DNA from 3 places in the Cytobacillus sp. FSL H8-0458 genome. Region 3 is predicted to be linked to each of the others. Evidence: predicted binding sites of a transcription regulator. Region 3 holds the regulator's gene; each other region holds the start of a gene.
The links. Region 3 encodes CtsR, which represses protease genes until heat stress. Its sites were predicted from a motif close to ATGGTCAATAAAGGTCAAACA; they were not measured.
Positions count from the first base shown of each region.

Region 1: the regulator CtsR is predicted to act here: its motif matches at 3,028-3,048, upstream of clpB (ATP-dependent chaperone ClpB).
Region 2: the regulator CtsR is predicted to act here: its motif matches at 2,962-2,982, upstream of clpP (ATP-dependent Clp endopeptidase proteolytic subunit ClpP).

Region 1 is NZ_JBBOBR010000001.1:2,845,958-2,852,099, reverse strand. Features, by position in the region: gene NYE23_RS13900 (carbamoyl phosphate synthase large subunit) at 1-755, shown strand, start outside; gene argF (ornithine carbamoyltransferase) at 752-1,708, shown strand; gene NYE23_RS13890 (undecaprenyl-diphosphate phosphatase) at 1,745-2,557, opposite strand; gene NYE23_RS13885 (YjzC family protein) at 2,729-2,908, shown strand; gene clpB (ATP-dependent chaperone ClpB) at 3,061-5,658, shown strand; gene NYE23_RS13875 (DUF2929 family protein) at 5,727-5,918, opposite strand; gene NYE23_RS13870 (serine aminopeptidase domain-containing protein) at 6,100-6,142, shown strand, end outside.
Region 2 is NZ_JBBOBR010000002.1:191,205-197,346, forward strand. Features, by position in the region: gene NYE23_RS22310 (sugar-binding transcriptional regulator) at 1-622, opposite strand, end outside; gene NYE23_RS22315 (glutaredoxin family protein) at 758-1,006, opposite strand; gene rpoN (RNA polymerase factor sigma-54) at 1,024-2,355, opposite strand; tRNA gene NYE23_RS22325 (tRNA-Arg) at 2,709-2,780, opposite strand; gene clpP (ATP-dependent Clp endopeptidase proteolytic subunit ClpP) at 3,087-3,692, shown strand; gene NYE23_RS22335 (HPr family phosphocarrier protein) at 3,735-3,992, opposite strand; gene whiA (DNA-binding protein WhiA) at 4,033-4,971, opposite strand; gene NYE23_RS22345 (gluconeogenesis factor YvcK family protein) at 5,091-6,068, opposite strand; gene rapZ (RNase adapter RapZ) at 6,065-6,142, opposite strand, start outside.
Region 3 is NZ_JBBOBR010000001.1:4,090,846-4,096,987, reverse strand. Features, by position in the region: rRNA gene NYE23_RS20645 (23S ribosomal RNA) at 1-2,629, shown strand, start outside; rRNA gene rrf (5S ribosomal RNA) at 2,710-2,826, shown strand; gene NYE23_RS20635 (CtsR family transcriptional regulator) at 3,305-3,766, shown strand; gene NYE23_RS20630 (UvrB/UvrC motif-containing protein) at 3,790-4,338, shown strand; gene NYE23_RS20625 (protein arginine kinase) at 4,341-5,420, shown strand; gene clpC (ATP-dependent protease ATP-binding subunit ClpC) at 5,425-6,142, shown strand, end outside.

The DNA of each region.
Region 1 (6,142 bases), 1.2 Mb from region 3:
ATCTTTCAGAGAGAGTCCAGAATAAAATGCTGGCCTATGCAAAAGCGATTGTGCAAAAGCTCCATTATAAAGGACTTATGAATATTCAATATATCGTGAAGGGTGAAGAGGTATTTATTCTTGAAATTAACCCCCGTGCAAGCAGAACGGTGCCTATTATCAGCAAGGTCACGGGTGTGCAGCTGGTAGAGATTGCGACAAAAATATTGCTTGGGAAATATAATTTGTCGAAAGATGAAATTCCGGCTGATTCGAAACTCCCATTTGTTTGTGTAAAATTCCCGGTCTTCTCGAATTATGCTCTCAAGGGATTGGACAGCAAAGTAGGTCCTGAAATGAAATCAACAGGTGAGGGCATTTCACTGGCGGCAAATTATGAGGAAGCTCTCAGAAAGTCTTTCCATGCTGGTTTAAATGGAGTTATGGGCAAATGTGTCGTAATAGCAAATTCTCCAAAAACAGACGAATTAACACAATATATTAATGAGGCTAAAGCTGTGCCTGTTTTCCTGTCTCAAGACAATGTGGACTGGAATGCACAGGAAACCTTTGCTTTATATAATCCAGGAATGAGTGAAGAAGATAAAATAATGAGAGAAATGGGAACCAAAAACAGAATTTTGACTTTCAGTGAAAAGGAAACGCTTATTGCCTTATTAAAATCATTGGCGGCAGGCAAATGGGATGTAAAATCCATTGAAGATTGGCAGGGCATAAAAAATAATGAGGCAGAAAAGGAAGTGGGCGTCATATGATTTCAATTCAGGCAGCGGATAAGAGCTTAAATATTAAAGGGAAGGACTTTCTAACACTTGCAGACTTTTCAGCAGAAGAAATAAAGGGGCTTTTGGAAAGAGCAAAGCAATTAAAGGAAGCTCATCTGCAGGGGGCAGAAACATCTATCCTAAAAGGGAAAATTCTTGGCATGATTTTTGAAAAGTCATCTACGCGAACAAGGGTTTCCTTTGAAGCAGGGATGCTTCAGCTTGGGGGCCATGCCTTATATCTAAACAGCCAGGATCTGCAGCTCGGAAGAGGAGAAAGCATTGCGGATACAGCTAAAGTGCTTTCTCAGTATGTTGATGCGATTATGATCCGCACGTTCTCACATGAGAAGATCCAGGAACTTGCTTATCATGCGGACATCCCGGTTATTAACGGCCTGACAGATCTTTATCATCCATGCCAGGCTCTTGCAGATCTTCTAACAATTGAAGAGAAAAATGGGGAGTTAAAAGGCCAAAACCTGGCATATATAGGCGATGGCAATAATGTGGCCCATTCTTTAATGATTGCTTCTGCCAAGATGGGGATAAATTTCACGATTGCCTGTCCTGAAGGGTATGAACCAAATCAATCTGTTCTGCAGCAATCACTGGAGTTTGCCGAAATAAGCGGTTCAAAGGTAATCGTTACATCCAATCCTGAAGAAGCTGCTGCTAATGCCGACGCCATCTATACAGATGTCTGGACGAGCATGGGCCAGGAAGCAGAGAATGACAAGAGGCTTAAGGACTTTGCTGATTATCAGGTTAATCAATATCTTGTCCAAAAAGCCAAAAAAGATTACGTCTTTTTGCATTGCCTGCCTGCCCATCGCGGTGAGGAAGTTACAGCAGAGGTCATTGATGGAAACAATTCCGCTGTCTTTCAGCAGGCTGGGAACAGGCTCCATGTTCAAAAAGCCATTCTTGCAGAGATATTATAATGGAAAAGCCTTCTCAGCGCTGAGAAGGCTTTTTCATTAAGATAAGAAATAAACAAGCGGCCCAACAATAAAACAATAAATCGCAAAATACTTCAGGTTCCCATTAGCCATAATATTCATAAACCATTTCAGGGAAAAGTAAGATGCAATCAGTGAGGCAAAAAAGGCTATAGCATAGGGCAAAGCCAATTCAGATAAATTGGGATCTGTTAAAATGTCATTGAAACCCAATATCATTCCGCCGGCACTTACGGGGATATATAAAAGGAAAGAAAACCTTAATGCTGTTTCCTGTTTCATCCCAAGTCCCATAGCGGCTACAATGGTAGCACCGGAACGGCTGATTCCCGGTATCAGGGCAGCTGCCTGGGCAAGACCTACAATGATTGCATCCTTATAAGATAATTCAGCATCATTTTTCCTTCCGCGTAAATTCCGGATCAGCCACAGGGCAAGTCCAGTTACGATAAGAGTAATCCCTACTGTCTTAATATTGGCAAGATGATCATCAATAAAATCCTCAAACAAAATGCCAATAACACCGGCAGGGATGGTACCGATAATCAAGTAAATGATAAACCGGAAATCTGATTCCGCCTGTTTATCTTTGGTTGTAACGTATGCAATGCCATTTCGAATCAGCCTTATAATATCCTCTCTGTATATAAGCAGAACTGCTAATAAAGATGCTGTATTTACAAGAAGGGCAAAGCTAAGACCTTTAATGTCCAGATTGAAAAAGTGCTGGGCAATTTCCAGGTGCCCGCTCGATGAAATGGGAATAGGCTCTGTAAATCCCTGAAACAAACCTAAAAACAAGTATTTAAGCAATGTCAGAAAATCAGTCACAATTAAATCCTCCATATTGAAATCTCACACCTCCCCATTTAACAATAAAAAGGATGGCAGAGTAAAGTAATATCCTGTTCATTGCTTTTTTGGAATGCCAATAGTTTCCCTTATGAGAGATGCAGGAGTGGAAATAATAATAAGTGATTTACGATTAAAGGAGGTATTTTGATGGGGCAAAACAGACAATTTAAGCCTGGCCAGAAAGCGCCTAATAATGGGATTTATATAGAAGTTGGCGAAACAGGGAGCAACGTCAATAATCCGCAAATGCTTAAAATGAGAGCTGGAGACCAATTTCCGGAAACATCCAACCATAACCGGATTTGGACATATAAAAGAAAGCCCTGATTAATTAAATGGAAATTGGGGAAATAGGAAATAGAGCCATCCCAAGACCGGATGGCTTTTTAGATATGGAAAAAGCTGAAAACTTTACATATGAAAAGATTGAATTATAATAAAAACAAAAGGTCAAAAAAGGTCAAATGGGAGGTTGCATAATGGACGTAAATCGGATGACAGAGCGGCTTCAGGAAGGGTTATTGAATGCACAGACCATAGCTATTCGCGGGCAGCATCAGGAGGTGGATGAAGCTCATTTATTCCTCGCTTTAGTGGAACAGGAAAACAGCCTGATTTCATTAATACTGTCAAAAATGCAGATTCAGGCTGAGTCCTTTATTAATAAAATGCAGGAAGCACTGAAGAAAAAACCACAAGTATCCGGTTCAGGAGCGGAACATGGAAAATTGTATATAACAGGTAAACTGCAGCGGCTGCTGGCAGAAGCAGAAAATTATATGAAGATCTATCAGGATGATTTCATGTCAGTTGAGCATGTTTTCATGGCTGCTGCAGCAGCGGAAACCGAAACTGCAGCAGTTTTAAAGTCATACGGAATCAATAAAGAACTAGTAGAGCAGGCGATTAAGGAGATTAGGGGGAATCAAAGGGTGACATCGCAAAATCCGGAATCAACATATGAAGCTTTAAAAAAGTATGGAAGAGATCTTGTTGCAGAGGTGAAACAAGGGAAAGTGGATCCTGTAATTGGCCGGGATAGTGAAATCAGGCATGTTATTCGCATCCTTTCAAGAAAAACCAAAAATAATCCAGTTTTAATAGGCGAACCTGGGGTAGGAAAGACTGCTATTGTCGAAGGATTGGCACAGAGAATTGTTCGTAAAGATGTGCCTGAGGGCCTTAAGGATAAAACCATTTTTGCCCTTGATATGAGCGCTTTAATTGCCGGGGCCAAATTCCGGGGTGAATTCGAGGAAAGACTGAAAGCTGTATTAAATGAGATTAAGAAAAGCGAGGGCAGAATTCTTCTTTTTATTGACGAACTGCACACCATTGTTGGTGCGGGCAAAACAGAAGGAGCCATGGATGCAGGGAATATGCTGAAGCCCATGCTTGCAAGGGGGGAATTGCACTGTATAGGAGCTACCACACTTGAGGAGCACCGCAAATATATTGAAAAAGATCCTGCCCTGGAACGGCGTTTTCAGCAGGTACTGGTGCAGGAGCCGGATGCAGAGGATACGATCTCCATTCTCAGAGGGCTGAAGGAGCGCTTTGAAATTCATCATGGAGTCAACATCCACGATCGTGCTTTAGTGGCTGCCGCAACCTTATCAGACAGGTATATTACAGACCGATTCCTCCCTGATAAAGCAATTGACCTGGTTGACGAGGCCTGTGCCATGATCAGGACGGAAATTGATTCGATGCCATCAGAGCTGGATGAAGTTACAAGAAGGGTCATGCAGCTGGAAATAGAAGAAGCTGCGCTAAGAAAAGAAAGTGATGAAGCAAGCAAACAGAGACTCGGTGACCTCCAAAAAGAACTGGCTGAACTAAAGGATCAGGCAAATAGCATGAAAGCAAAATGGCAGCTTGAAAAAGAAGGAATCCAAAAAGTCCAGGAAAAGCGTGAGCAGCTTGAGATAATGCGCCGTGAACTGGAGGAGGCCGAAAATAATTATGACTTGAATAAAGCAGCAGAACTTCGCCATGGAAGAATCCCTGCTTTGGAAAAGGAATTGAAAGAGCTTGAAAATGCAGTTAATGAGAATCAAGGGGACCGGCTGCTGAGAGAGGAAGTCACAGAAGAAGAGATTGCTGGCATTGTGGCAAGATGGACAGGTATTCCCGTGGTTAAACTTGTTGAAGGAGAACGTGAAAAGCTTCTTCGCCTTGAAAATATCCTTCACGAAAGAGTAATTGGACAGGATGAAGCGGTTCAGCTTGTGTCAGATGCTGTCCTCAGAGCAAGGGCAGGCATTAAAGATCCGAACCGCCCCATTGGCTCTTTCATCTTCCTGGGTCCAACCGGAGTGGGGAAAACAGAATTGGCTAAGGCACTTGCACAGTCACTGTTTGATAGTGAGGAACAAATAATCAGAATTGATATGTCCGAATATATGGAAAAACATGCTGTATCAAGATTGATTGGTGCTCCTCCGGGGTATGTAGGTTATGAGGAAGGCGGTCAGCTGACAGAAGCTGTCAGAAGAAAGCCATATTCAGTAATCCTGCTTGATGAAATTGAGAAGGCTCATCCAGAAGTATTCAATATCCTCCTGCAGATGCTTGATGATGGAAGGATCACTGACTCACAGGGGCGCACGGTTGATTTTAAAAATACGGTTATCATTATGACTTCCAATATTGGCTCCCACTTTCTTCTGGAACGCTCTGCCAATGAGGAAGACATAACTGAAGAGACCAGAGACAATGTACTTGGACAGCTGAGAAGCCATTTCCGTCCGGAGTTTTTAAACAGAGTGGACGAAATTATCTTGTTTAAGCCTTTAGCTCTCAATGAAATAAAGGGTATTGTATTAAAATTAATTACTCAGCTTCAAGCTAGATTATCAGATCAGCATATTAAGTTAAGTATAAATGATGATGCGAGAGAATATATTGCAGAAAACGGTTTCGATCCTGTCTACGGTGCCAGGCCGCTCAAACGTTTTATTCAAAGGAACGTTGAAACTGCACTCGCCCGAAAAATAATCGCAGGAGAAATTAAAGATCAAAGTGAAGTTATCATATCAGCAGAAAACGGCAAAATTGAACTGCTGGTAAAATAAGGATAAAATGAAAAGAATCATCCTGAATTAACAGGATGACTCTTTTCATTTCCTGCAGAAGCTGCAAATTAATGAATGCCTTCTTTCTCAACAGGACCTTCAGGAATGATGGAAGCGACAACAAAAATTAAAACAGTTGTTCCAACCGCCAGAATAGTGCCGGTTACAAAATTGTAAGGCGCTCCAAGCATTGAAGAAACTACGTACGTTAACATTTGAACAAGAAGGAAAGTCCAGAAGAATGTCCAAAAGAATCTCATCTATTTCACCTCTAATATAATTAATCCCTTTTCATATTAGCATAAGCCATTAAAGAAATACATTTATTTTTTCTCTTTTCAGCCCATTGATGAACCTGTCTAAAACTAGGCAAACCTCCCTTTCATTTTAAGTTTACCTACATACATTATATTATGAACAAACTTGCAAAGGAGTTTTACTATGGAAAGCCGGAACTTCCAGCTGGATACAGAATGGTGCATGA
Region 2 (6,142 bases), on a different contig from region 3:
CCGGCACATACAGGACACGGTGCCTGGAATCAGTATGATCAGCCATTTTCGCACATATGGTGTTAGCCTGGTTTTTAACATCTTCTCCTATACCGCCACGTGCCGGCACAAACAGCCAATCGCGGTCAGCAAGATCAGGAGTAAGCATCTCCGCTACGGCTGCCATTGTGGATCCGCCGGTAACTGCGATGATATTTTTTCCTTTGAGCCTTGATTTCATACACATTGCTGTGGCTCTGCCAAGCTCCTGCTTCACCCATGGAGATTCATCGCTGTTTCCGGAAACAATGATCGCCTGGCGAATGCCAAGCTTTCGGGATAATTGCTGCTCCATTACGGCTATACCCGAAATATCCCTCATTATGCCTTCAAGAGCTTCGAGTAATTCTTTGCCATCGGAAGAAAGACTCATGCCTGTACTAGAAATACGGATCAGGTTCTGGTCTTTTAAGAATTCAACCTCACTTCTCAGCACTCTTTCCGTCAAGCCCAAACTAACTGCAAGGCTTCTTCTTCCAACCGGCTCCATCAGCCCTATGTAATGAAGAATCCCATAGCGCTTCTGCATAACCGCAAGCATATCAGGCAATAATCTTTTTTGAATATCTATTAGTGAGTACATCCGGAAAGCTCCTTCATCATATGTGGTCATTTTTTGTCCCGCATAGACATATTATGTCCCACTTACCGTAAAAAAAATCACCCTTGCTTCTCCTCAATAATAGCAAGAGTGAGTATTGAAATCAACAGATAAAACTCAGTTTTTTTCTGTAAGCGCTTCACCTACTGTAATGGGGTCAATATGCCCGAACTGCACTTCATGCCCATCAATTTCAACAACCGGAATCATGAGTCCGTACCTCTCAGTCAGTTCATCGCTCTCATCAATATCTTTTTCAATTAAATTAAATTCATATTCTTTCTTTAATTCCACTAACACACTTTTAGCTTTATCACACAGCGGGCATCTGCTGCGTGTATAAAACACTAGCTCTGGCTGTTTCAATCAGCAAATCTCCTTTGTCAGTCATACCTTTTCCGTTTGGATGATGACGGGATGCCAAGCTGATCCCGATATTTTGCAATCGTCCTTCTGCTGACAACCATCCCCTCATTTTCCTTAAGCAGCTTCACAAGCTCCTGATCGGATAAAGGCTTTTGTTTATTTTCTTTTTCTATCATTTTACTAATAATCGTCTTAACCTGCTGTGATGACGTATTCTCTTCAGAAGTCGTTTTGATCGTGCTGGAGAAGAACGATCTCAGTTCATACGTGCCAAATGGTGTTTGCGCATATTTTTCCCGGACAGCCCTGCTCACTGTTGATTCATGAATGTCGAGTTCATCTGATATTTCCTTCATCGTCATCGGCTTCAGATGTGCAGGCCCTTTTATGAAAAAGTCCTGCTGCTTTTCAACGATTTTAAGAGTCACATTTGCTAGAGTCTCTTTCCTTTGCTCGATGCTTCTTATAATCCATTGATAATCCTGCTGCTTTTCCTGCAGGAAGCGGCTGACATTTCGATCACCACTAGCCGAGAACTTTTTATAATAAGGTTCATTAAAACTGATTTTTGGAAGCACTTCATCAAACACACTTACGGAAAAAGAGCTGCCATCCCACTGAATAATCACGTCCGGTGTTATATAAGCGGATTTTTCATTCTGGAAAGATGAAGCCGGCCTTGGATTCAAGGTCTGCACAAGGTCGAATACTGCCTGTATGTCCTTGAGCTCCACACCGAGATTTTTTGCGATTTCTTTCCATTTCTTCTCAGCAAAAAGGGTAAAGTATTCATCTATAATGATTTCAGCCAGTTCATTTTCTTCCGGCAATCTCTTAATCTGCAGGGAAAGGCACTCCTGAAGATTCCTTGCGCCAACGCCTGCAGGCTCGAGATCCTGCAGCTCTTCAAGCATCTGCTCGGCTTTCTCAAGGGGCATCTTAAGAGCATCGGCTGACGCCTTTAGATCCGCGCGGAAGTAACCGTTTTCATCAAGACTGTCAATAAGATGCTCAATCACTTTTTGTTCATCCCTGTTTAATTTCAAATGAAGCTGCGATTTCAAGTATTCACCAAGCAGCATTGTTTTTCCGCAGCCAATCTGCTCGATCCAATTTATTTTATCTTTTTCGGCTTTTATCCTTGTCGGTTTGACACGGTCATAACGGGGATCCATCGTCTGGACATGACCGGACTCTACTTTTAAAAGGGGATTTTCAAGCGCCTTGCTTTCCAGGAAAGCAGAAAGCTCCTGTGTGCTGTATTGCAGAAGGGCAATCGCCTGCGTCAGCTCCTGTGTCATTGTTAATTTCATTGTCTGCTGCTGCCATAACCCAGCTTTCAAATTCATCGTACATTCCCCCTGTCCCCATTTTACAATATTCACGGCAAATGTTGTATGGAAATATCCTGGCAATCGCCAATCGCACCGGCATTCTTTCTGAATACTTCACAATATGCATGGCAGAGGGAAGAATATTCATTTTTCATGGTGAAACCTGCGGATTTACTAGGATTTTTTTAACTTCAGGCTTAAATTTAGGAAGTTTTTCAGATTTTATTTGCGAACAGAGGAATTTTATTTGCGGATAAGGCCCATTTACTTTCGGATAAATTTTTTTATGTACGTATAGGCTGGATTTATTTGCGGATAGCATAAAAAGTAAAAACTCCCTGTCCATATCAGACAAGGAGTTTTGGCAGCGCCCTCGGCAGGAATCGAACCCACATCTTAAGAACCGGAATCTCACGTGCTATCCGTTGCACCACGAGGGCATAGATCAAATTAATTAGCTGACCAAGCGCTCAGCCGCTACGATAACTAATTATATGCTATGTTTATTCACTTTGCAAGCCTCCTTTTAGTTTTAAAAATCGAAACAATGGGTATCATGGAATGAGATAGCTCAGCATAGAAAAAAGTGTCGAACGAATCAGGGGCTATTTCCATGCGATTCGTTTGACCTTAATTGACCATCAGTGTATCATGATAATACATAGGAGTTAAAAAATTTTCTTTACTTGGAAGAACATGCTTGTTCATCATGTATGTTGACCTTATCTTGAAGGAGGAATTGGAAAATGAACTTAATCCCTACAGTTATTGAACAAACAAATCGCGGGGAGCGCGCTTATGATATTTATTCCCGCCTTTTAAAAGACCGCATCATTATGCTCGGAAGCGCAATTGATGATAATGTGGCAAACTCCATTGTTGCCCAGCTGTTATTCCTTGAAGCAGAAAACCCTGAAAAGGACATTTCCATTTACATTAATAGCCCGGGCGGAAGCATTACAGCTGGTATGGCTATTTATGATACGATGCAATTCATCAAGCCAAAGGTGCAAACCATTTGTATCGGTATGGCTGCATCCATGGGTGCATTCCTTCTTGCAGCAGGTGAAAAAGGAAAGCGTTTTGCTCTTCCAAACGCTGAGGTTATGATTCACCAGCCACTTGGCGGTGCACAGGGACAGGCGACTGAAATTGAAATCGCTGCAAAGCGCATTCTTTTCCTACGCGAAAAATTAAACACGATCCTTTCAGAGCGTACTGGACAGCCGCTTGAAGTGATTGCAAAAGACACAGACCGCGATAACTTTATGACAGCTGAACGAGCTCTTGAATACGGTTTGGTTGACCAAATTATTTCCAGAAACTCTCTAGATGAGAAGAAGGATAATTAAAAGACATAAAAAACAACTCGCATCTTCCCGATGCGAGTTGTTTTAGTTTTCCTTCTGAATATAATTTGCCAGCGCTTCGAGAGCTTCGTTTTCGTCGTTCCCCTCAGCCTTCAGGGTAATGACTGATCCTGAGCTTACGGCCAGGCTCATTAGCCCCATAATGCTTTTCGCATTTACCTTCTTTCCATCCTTCTCCAGGAAAATATCCGATGAGAACCGATTGGCCTCTTGTACAAACAATGCTGCCGGACGGGCCTGCAATCCTGTCTTCAGCTTAACTTCTACCTGTTTTTCTGCCATTGTATATCTCCTCCCTGCTGATGCCTCTGTCAGCGAGCATCTATGGTGCTCCTGCTCTGAGTTTCTCAGCGATTTCATCTATTTTTCTTAATCGGTGATTAATGCCTGATTTGCTGATATTTCCGCCTGAGACCATTTCCCCAAGCTCCTTTAAGGTGACATCCTGGTATGCTACACGCAATTCAGCTATTTCCCTCAGTTTGTCAGGCAGAACCTGAAGCCCGACAGTCTGGTCAATAAACCGGATATTCTCCACTTGACGCAAGGCCGCCCCGATTGTTTTGTTTAAGTTCGCTGTTTCACAATTCACGAGTCTATTGACCGAGTTTCTCATATCACGAACAATCCGGATGTCTTCAAATCGGAGCAGGGATGCATGTGCCCCGATAATATTCAGGAACTCCGTTATTTTTTCGGCTTCCTTTAAGTACGTGATATAGCCTTTTTTCCGTTCAAGCGTTTTGCTGTTCAGCCCGAACGTATTCATCAGTTCACAAAGGGAGTCGTTATGCTCCTTGTAAAGTGAAGCGATCTCGAGATGATAGGAAGAGGTTTCCGGATTATTAACCGATCCCCCGGCAAGGAATGCACCGCGCAGATAAGAACGCTTACAGCATTTCTTTTTTATGAGCTCTTTGGAGATATCGTGTGTAAATACGAATCCCTCACTTAAAATTTTCAGGTCATCAAGAATCATGCTGGCCTGTTCCGACAGCCTGACAATATATACATTGTTCTTCTTCAGCCGCATTTTTTTCCGGACCAGCAGCTCGACCTGAACGCTGTAATTCCTTTTAATCAGTGTGTAAATCCTTCTTGCAATGGCTGCATTCTCCGTCTGAATATCTACGATCAATTTCCGGCTGGAAAAAGAAAGTGAACCATTCATCCGGATCAAGGCGGACAATTCCGCTTTGCCGCAGCAGTCTTTTAATTCCAGGTTCGTCAATTCTTTTTTCGTTTCCGAAGCGAAAGACATCCCTTCACCCCCTATCCGTAAAAGTGCTAAGCCAGAGACATATAAAAAGATATTCTTCGCTGAGCAAACGTATGCACAGTTTATTTTTTTACTGTCAAAAGCCCTTTTACATCTTTATATTACGCGTTAAAACGCCTATTGGTTTCATGTAAAATTAAATTATAAAGCATTTGGGCAACTTCTTTTGTATCATGGCGAATGATCCCGCCTTCGTGGCTGACAATTTCACCGTGCATAATATCAAGGCCCAATTCCGCAAGAGCACCTGTATCATACACAACAGGCCTTGCCATTTCCTCGCTGTACCGCTCCTGAATATGGGCAGGGATTTCTTCATTATTTACCAGGATGGTATTGATAAAAGCACAGCTCATATGATCATACAGTGCTTTTACATGATCGCTTGCTGTATAATCGAGCGTCTCGCCTGCCTGTGTCATTAAATTGCATATATACACCTTTTTGGCTTTCGAATGACAGACTTCCCTTCCCAGCTTAGGAACAAGCAGATTCGGAAGAATACTGGTATATAAACTTCCAGGTCCAATAATGATCATATCAGCCTGTCTGATTGCCTGCAGTGATTCAGGCAGGGCTTTAATATTTTTAGGAGTTAAAAACACCCGCTTAATTTTTTTGCCGGAATAAGGAATCTTTGATTCTCCCGATACGATGGTCCCGTCTTCCATTTCAGCATGAAGGACCACACTCTGGTTTGCAGCCGGCAGCACCTTTCCCCTTACATTCAACACCTTGCTCATTTCCTGAATCGCATGAACAAAGTTTCCTGTAATCGAGGTCATTGCCGCGAGAATTAAATTGCCAAGCGAGTGCCCGGACAATTCATTTGATGTCGCAAAGCGGTGCTGGAACATCTCCTCAATGAGCGGCTCTACGTCTGAAAGAGCAGCCAGCACATTGCGGATGTCTCCGGGCGGCGGGATATGAAGGTCATTGCGCAATCTTCCTGAGCTGCCGCCATCATCGGCTACTGTCACAATGGCAGTAATATCAACTGGGTACTGCTTCAGTCCCCTTAAGAGGACAGGCAGCCCCGTTCCTCCGCCGATGATGACGATTCTTGGCTGTCGGTTCATTTGATGTTTTCCTTTCTCCTGTCGATGTCACGGTGGGTAATTGCCGTATTGTAATCCTTGCTGAAGTAGTCTGC
Region 3 (6,142 bases):
TCTACACGGAGTTACAAAGGAACGAGGTAAATGAACAGGTCTGGAAAGGCCGGCCAGAGAAGGTAAAAGCCCTGTAGTTGAAACTTCGTTCCCTCCAGAGTGGATCCTGAGTACGGCGGGACACGAGAAATCCCGTCGGAAGCAGGGAGGACCATCTCCCAAGGCTAAATACTCCCTAGTGACCGATAGTGAACCAGTACCGTGAGGGAAAGGTGAAAAGCACCCCGGAAGGGGAGTGAAAGAGATCCTGAAACCGTGTGCCTACAAGTAGTTAGAGCCCGTTAATGGGTGATAGCGTGCCTTTTGTAGAATGAACCGGCGAGTTACGATTACATGCGAGGTTAAGTTGATAAGACGGAGCCGCAGCGAAAGCGAGTCTGAATAGGGCGAATGAGTATGTGGTCGTAGACCCGAAACCAGGTGATCTACCCATGTCCAGGGTGAAGTCCAGGTAACACTGGATGGAGGCCCGAACCCACGCACGTTGAAAAGTGCGGGGATGAGGTGTGGGTAGCGGAGAAATTCCAATCGAACCTGGAGATAGCTGGTTCTCTCCGAAATAGCTTTAGGGCTAGCCTCATGTAGTAAGAGTCTTGGAGGTAGAGCACTGTTTGGACTAGGGGCCCCCATCGGGTTACCGAATTCAGACAAACTCCGAATGCCAAAGACTTATCCATGGGAGTCAGACTGCGAGTGATAAGATCCGTAGTCAAGAGGGAAACAGCCCAGACCACCAGCTAAGGTCCCAAAGTATACGTTAAGTGGAAAAGGATGTGGAGTTGCTTAGACAACCAGGATGTTGGCTTAGAAGCAGCCACCATTTAAAGAGTGCGTAATAGCTCACTGGTCGAGTGACTCCGCGCCGAAAATGTACCGGGGCTAAACGTATCACCGAAGCTGTGGATTGACATCTTTCGATGTCAGTGGTAGGAGAGCGTTCTAAGGGCGTTGAAGCCAGACCGCAAGGACTGGTGGAGCGCTTAGAAGTGAGAATGCCGGTATGAGTAGCGAAAGATGGGTGAGAATCCCATCCACCGAATGCCTAAGGTTTCCTGAGGAAGGCTCGTCCGCTCAGGGTTAGTCGGGACCTAAGCCGAGGCTGAAAAGCGTAGGCGATGGACAACAGGTTGATATTCCTGTACCACCTCTTTACCGTTTGAGCAATGGGGGGACGCAGGAGGATAGGGTAAGCGCGCTGCTGGATTAGCGCGTCCAAGCAGTTAGGCCGGTAACGAGGCAAATCCCGTTACCACACAGGCTGAGCTGTGACGGCGAGGGAAATTTAGTACCGAAGTTCCTGATTCCACACTGCCAAGAAAAGCCTCTAGCGAGGGAAAAGGTGCCCGTACCGCAAACCGACACAGGTAGGCGAGGAGAGAATCCTAAGGTGAGCGAGAGAACTCTCGTTAAGGAACTCGGCAAAATGACCCCGTAACTTCGGGAGAAGGGGTGCTCATTAGGGTGAATAGCCCTGATGAGCCGCAGTGAATAGGCCCAGGCGACTGTTTAGCAAAAACACAGGTCTCTGCGAAGCCGCAAGGCGAAGTATAGGGGCTGACGCCTGCCCGGTGCTGGAAGGTTAAGAGGAGAGGTTAGCGCAAGCGAAGCTTTGAATCGAAGCCCCAGTAAACGGCGGCCGTAACTATAACGGTCCTAAGGTAGCGAAATTCCTTGTCGGGTAAGTTCCGACCCGCACGAAAGGCGTAACGATCTGGGCACTGTCTCAACGAGAGACTCGGTGAAATTATAGTACCTGTGAAGATGCAGGTTACCCGCGACAGGACGGAAAGACCCCGTGGAGCTTTACTGTAGCCTGATATTGAATTTTGGTACAGCTTGTACAGGATAGGTAGGAGCCTGAGAAGCCGGAGCGCCAGCTTCGGTGGAGGCGTCGGTGGGATACTACCCTGGCTGTATTGAAATTCTAACCCGCGCCCCTGATCGGGGCGGGAGACAGTGTCAGGTGGGCAGTTTGACTGGGGCGGTCGCCTCCTAAAAAGTAACGGAGGCGCCCAAAGGTTCCCTCAGAATGGTTGGAAATCATTCGCAGAGTGTAAAGGCACAAGGGAGCTTGACTGCGAGACCTACAAGTCGAGCAGGGACGAAAGTCGGGCTTAGTGATCCGGTGGTTCCGCATGGAAGGGCCATCGCTCAACGGATAAAAGCTACCCCGGGGATAACAGGCTTATCTCCCCCAAGAGTCCACATCGACGGGGAGGTTTGGCACCTCGATGTCGGCTCATCGCATCCTGGGGCTGTAGTCGGTCCCAAGGGTTGGGCTGTTCGCCCATTAAAGCGGTACGCGAGCTGGGTTCAGAACGTCGTGAGACAGTTCGGTCCCTATCCGTCGTGGGCGCAGGAAATTTGAGAGGAGCTGTCCTTAGTACGAGAGGACCGGGATGGACGCACCGCTGGTGTACCAGTTGTCTTGCCAAAGGCATCGCTGGGTAGCTATGTGCGGAAGGGATAAGTGCTGAAAGCATCTAAGCATGAAGCCCCCCTCGAGATGAGATTTCCCATAGCGTCAAGCTAGTAAGATCCCTGAAAGATGATCAGGTTGATAGGTCAGAGGTGGAAGCGTGGCGACATGTGGAGCTGACTGATACTAATCGATCGAGGACTTAACCAAGTCATATTGGTAATTACTCGGCAAATGCTTCTTCATACATTATCTAGTTTTGAGGGAACGAAGTTTCTTCAACCAAATAGTCCGGTGGCGATAGCGAGAAGGTCACACCCGTTCCCATACCGAACACGGAAGTTAAGCTTCTCAGCGCCGATGGTAGTTGGGGGCTGTCCCCCTGTGAGAGTAGGACGCTGCCGGGCAAATGAAAGAGCACCTGATGGGTGCTCTTTTTTGTGTGGAATGATAGGTATCTGAATCAATTGGACTCTTCTTTTAATTGCAAAGAAAAAATGTGCCATGTGAGATAAACTCCAAAACATGCTAGATAAATCTTCAATCATGCGAAATAAATCTCCAAACATGCGAGATAAGTCGCACCACCCCATCTTCAAAGAATCTAAGAACAGCATACATCCCAGCAGCTCCATCCAGCTTTGACATCCTCGATCCAAAGAACAATCAATCCATACACATCAACTATCATCCAAAAAAACTTCCCCCAACCAAGCACAAACCCGCCCATCCAAAAATATATTGTTATCGACATTAACTTCCATTATCAGGTTTGGGAAGTCAAAAAATGGGGGAAAATTATTAATACCCGCCAATTGCAAGAAATTACATAAATCATGTATAATTAATGTCAAATATAGTCAAAGTCAGATAGGGGGAGGCCTGGTGAGAAATATATCCGACATAATTGAAAATTATCTCAAACAGGTTTTAGAGAAGAGCGAAAGGGAAATCGTGGAAATTAAGAGAAGCGAAATTGCTGACAAATTCCAATGTGTTCCTTCCCAGATCAATTATGTGATCAACACCCGTTTCACGATTGAAAAAGGTTATGCAGTAGAAAGTAAGCGGGGCGGCGGGGGCTTCATCAGGATTATGAAAGTCCAGTCCTATGACCATGCTGATTTAATTGACCAGTTAATATCTTTGGTGCAGAGCAGGATTGCCCAGAGCAGTGCGGAGAATCTCATCTACCGTCTGGTAGAAGAAGAGATTATAACACACAGGGAAGCTAAAATAATGCTTAGTGTTATAGACCGTTCTGTCCTGTATATTGATCTTCCATTCAGGGATGAGCTGAGAGCAAGAATGCTTAAGGCAATGTTGACCACTTTGAAATATAAATAGTAGTGAGCTGGAGAGGTGAAGTCATGATTTGTCAGGAATGTAATCAAAGGCCGGCCACGCTGCACTTTACAAAGGTTGTAAATGGCGAGAAAGCAGAGTTTCATCTTTGCGAGAAATGCGCACAGGAAAAAGGTGAAATGTTTATGCTGGGCAGCGGGTCCGGTTTTTCAATAAATAACTTGCTTGCTGGCCTTTTGAATATTCAGCCTGCCTTTCAGGGGTCGGGCCAGGATCCTTTTCAGCAGGAGAAGGTTCTGCAGTGTGAGCAATGCTCCCTGACCTTTCAGCAGTTTATTAAAGTTGGCCGTTTTGGATGCGCCAGCTGCTATGAGACTTTTAAAGACCAATTAAACCCGATTCTTAGAAGGCTGCACAGCGGGAATTCCTCACACAGCGGAAAAATCCCTGCCAGAATTGGGGGAACCATTCACTTACGCAGGAATATTGATGATTTAAAAAATCATTTAAAAGAAATGATTGCCAAAGAAGAGTTTGAGAGAGCTGCAGAATTGAGAGACGAAATAAGGAATATGGAAAAGCAGCTCAATGCTGGTCAAAAGGGAGGGGAGTAAGCTTGTCGCTGGAACGTTTCATAAATCAAGCTATCAGCTCCTGGATGAGTGCGGAAGGACCTGATTCCGATATTGTATTAAGTTCACGAATCAGGCTCGCCCGCAATATAAAGCAATATAAATTCCCTACTTTATTTTCAAATGAAGAAGCAGAAGCAATCATTGAAAAAATAAAGGCAAGGGTGGAGCATTCTTCTTTTTCAAAACTTGGGGAAATGGAGCTTTTATTAATGGATAACCTTCAGCCTCTTCAAAAAAGAGTGCTGATGGAAAAGCATTTGATCAGTCCCCATCTTGCTGAGAATTCAACTCATGGTGCCTGCCTTCTTTCTGAAAATGAAGAAGTCAGCATCATGATTAATGAAGAAGACCATATAAGGATTCAATGCCTGTTTCCGGGGTTTCAGCTTTCTGAAGCCTTAAATATGGCGAATGAAATTGATGATTGGCTGGAGGAAGAAGCCGATTATGCATTTGATGAAGATATTGGCTTTTTAACAAGCTGCCCCACAAATGTAGGAACAGGGCTTAGGGCATCGGTTATGATGCATTTGCCGGGCCTCGTTCTCACACATCAAATGAACCGGATTATCCCGGCAATTAACCAGTTAGGTTTAGTTGTTAGAGGAATTTACGGGGAAGGCAGCGAAGCTTTAGGTAACATCTTTCAAGTTTCAAATCAGATCACTCTCGGAAAATCAGAAGAGGATATCGCCGAGGATCTGAAAAGCGTTGTCAGTCAGCTGATTTCTCAGGAAAGATCGGCAAGGGAAGCATTAGCAAAGACTTCTAACATACAATTAGAAGATAGAGTCTTCCGCTCTTATGGCATTTTATCTAACAGCCGGATCATTGAATCAAAGGAAGCAGCACAATGCTTGTCTGATGTTCGCCTGGGGATTGATATGAAGTACATCAAAAACATATCAAAGAATATATTGAATGAGCTGATGATCCTGACACAGCCCGGCTTCCTGCAGCAGTATGCAGGCGGGCCGCTCAGACCGCATGAACGCGATATCCGCAGGGCTTCACTAATTAGGGAAAGATTAAAAATGGAAGATCAAGAGTTGGGAGGATGAAAATATGATGTTCGGACGATTTACGGAAAGAGCTCAAAAGGTATTGGCTTTAGCACAGGAGGAAGCAATCCGTTTAGGACATAATAACATCGGAACAGAGCATATTCTGCTTGGGCTTGTACGCGAAGGTGAAGGAATTGCAGCTAAAGCTCTGTATGCTTTAGGCCTCGGCTCTGATAAGATCCAAAAAGAGGTTGAGAATTTAATCGGCAGGGGGCAGGATGCTTCCCAGACGATTCACTATACACCGCGTGCCAAGAAAGTGATTGAACTTTCCATGGACGAAGCAAGAAAGCTTGGCCATTCCTATGTAGGAACAGAGCATATCCTGCTTGGCCTGATCCGTGAAGGCGAAGGCGTTGCTGCGAGGGTATTGAATAACCTTGGAGTCAGTCTCAATAAAGCGCGCCAGCAGGTGCTTCAGCTGTTAGGCAGCAATGAGTCCGGCAGCCATCAGGGAGGCTCTGCAGCCAATGCGAACACACCGACCTTGGATGGATTAGCACGTGACCTGACTGCTATTGCCAGAGAAGGAAGCCTCGATCCTGTTATAGGACGAAGCAAAGAAATTCAGCGTGTAATCGAAGTATTAAGCCGCAGAACGAAAAATAACCCGGTTCTCATTGGTGAGCCTGGTGTAGGTAAAACTGCCATTGCTGAGGGCCTTGCGCAGCAGATTATTAACAATGAAGTGCCAGAGACTCTTCGCGATAAAAGGGTTA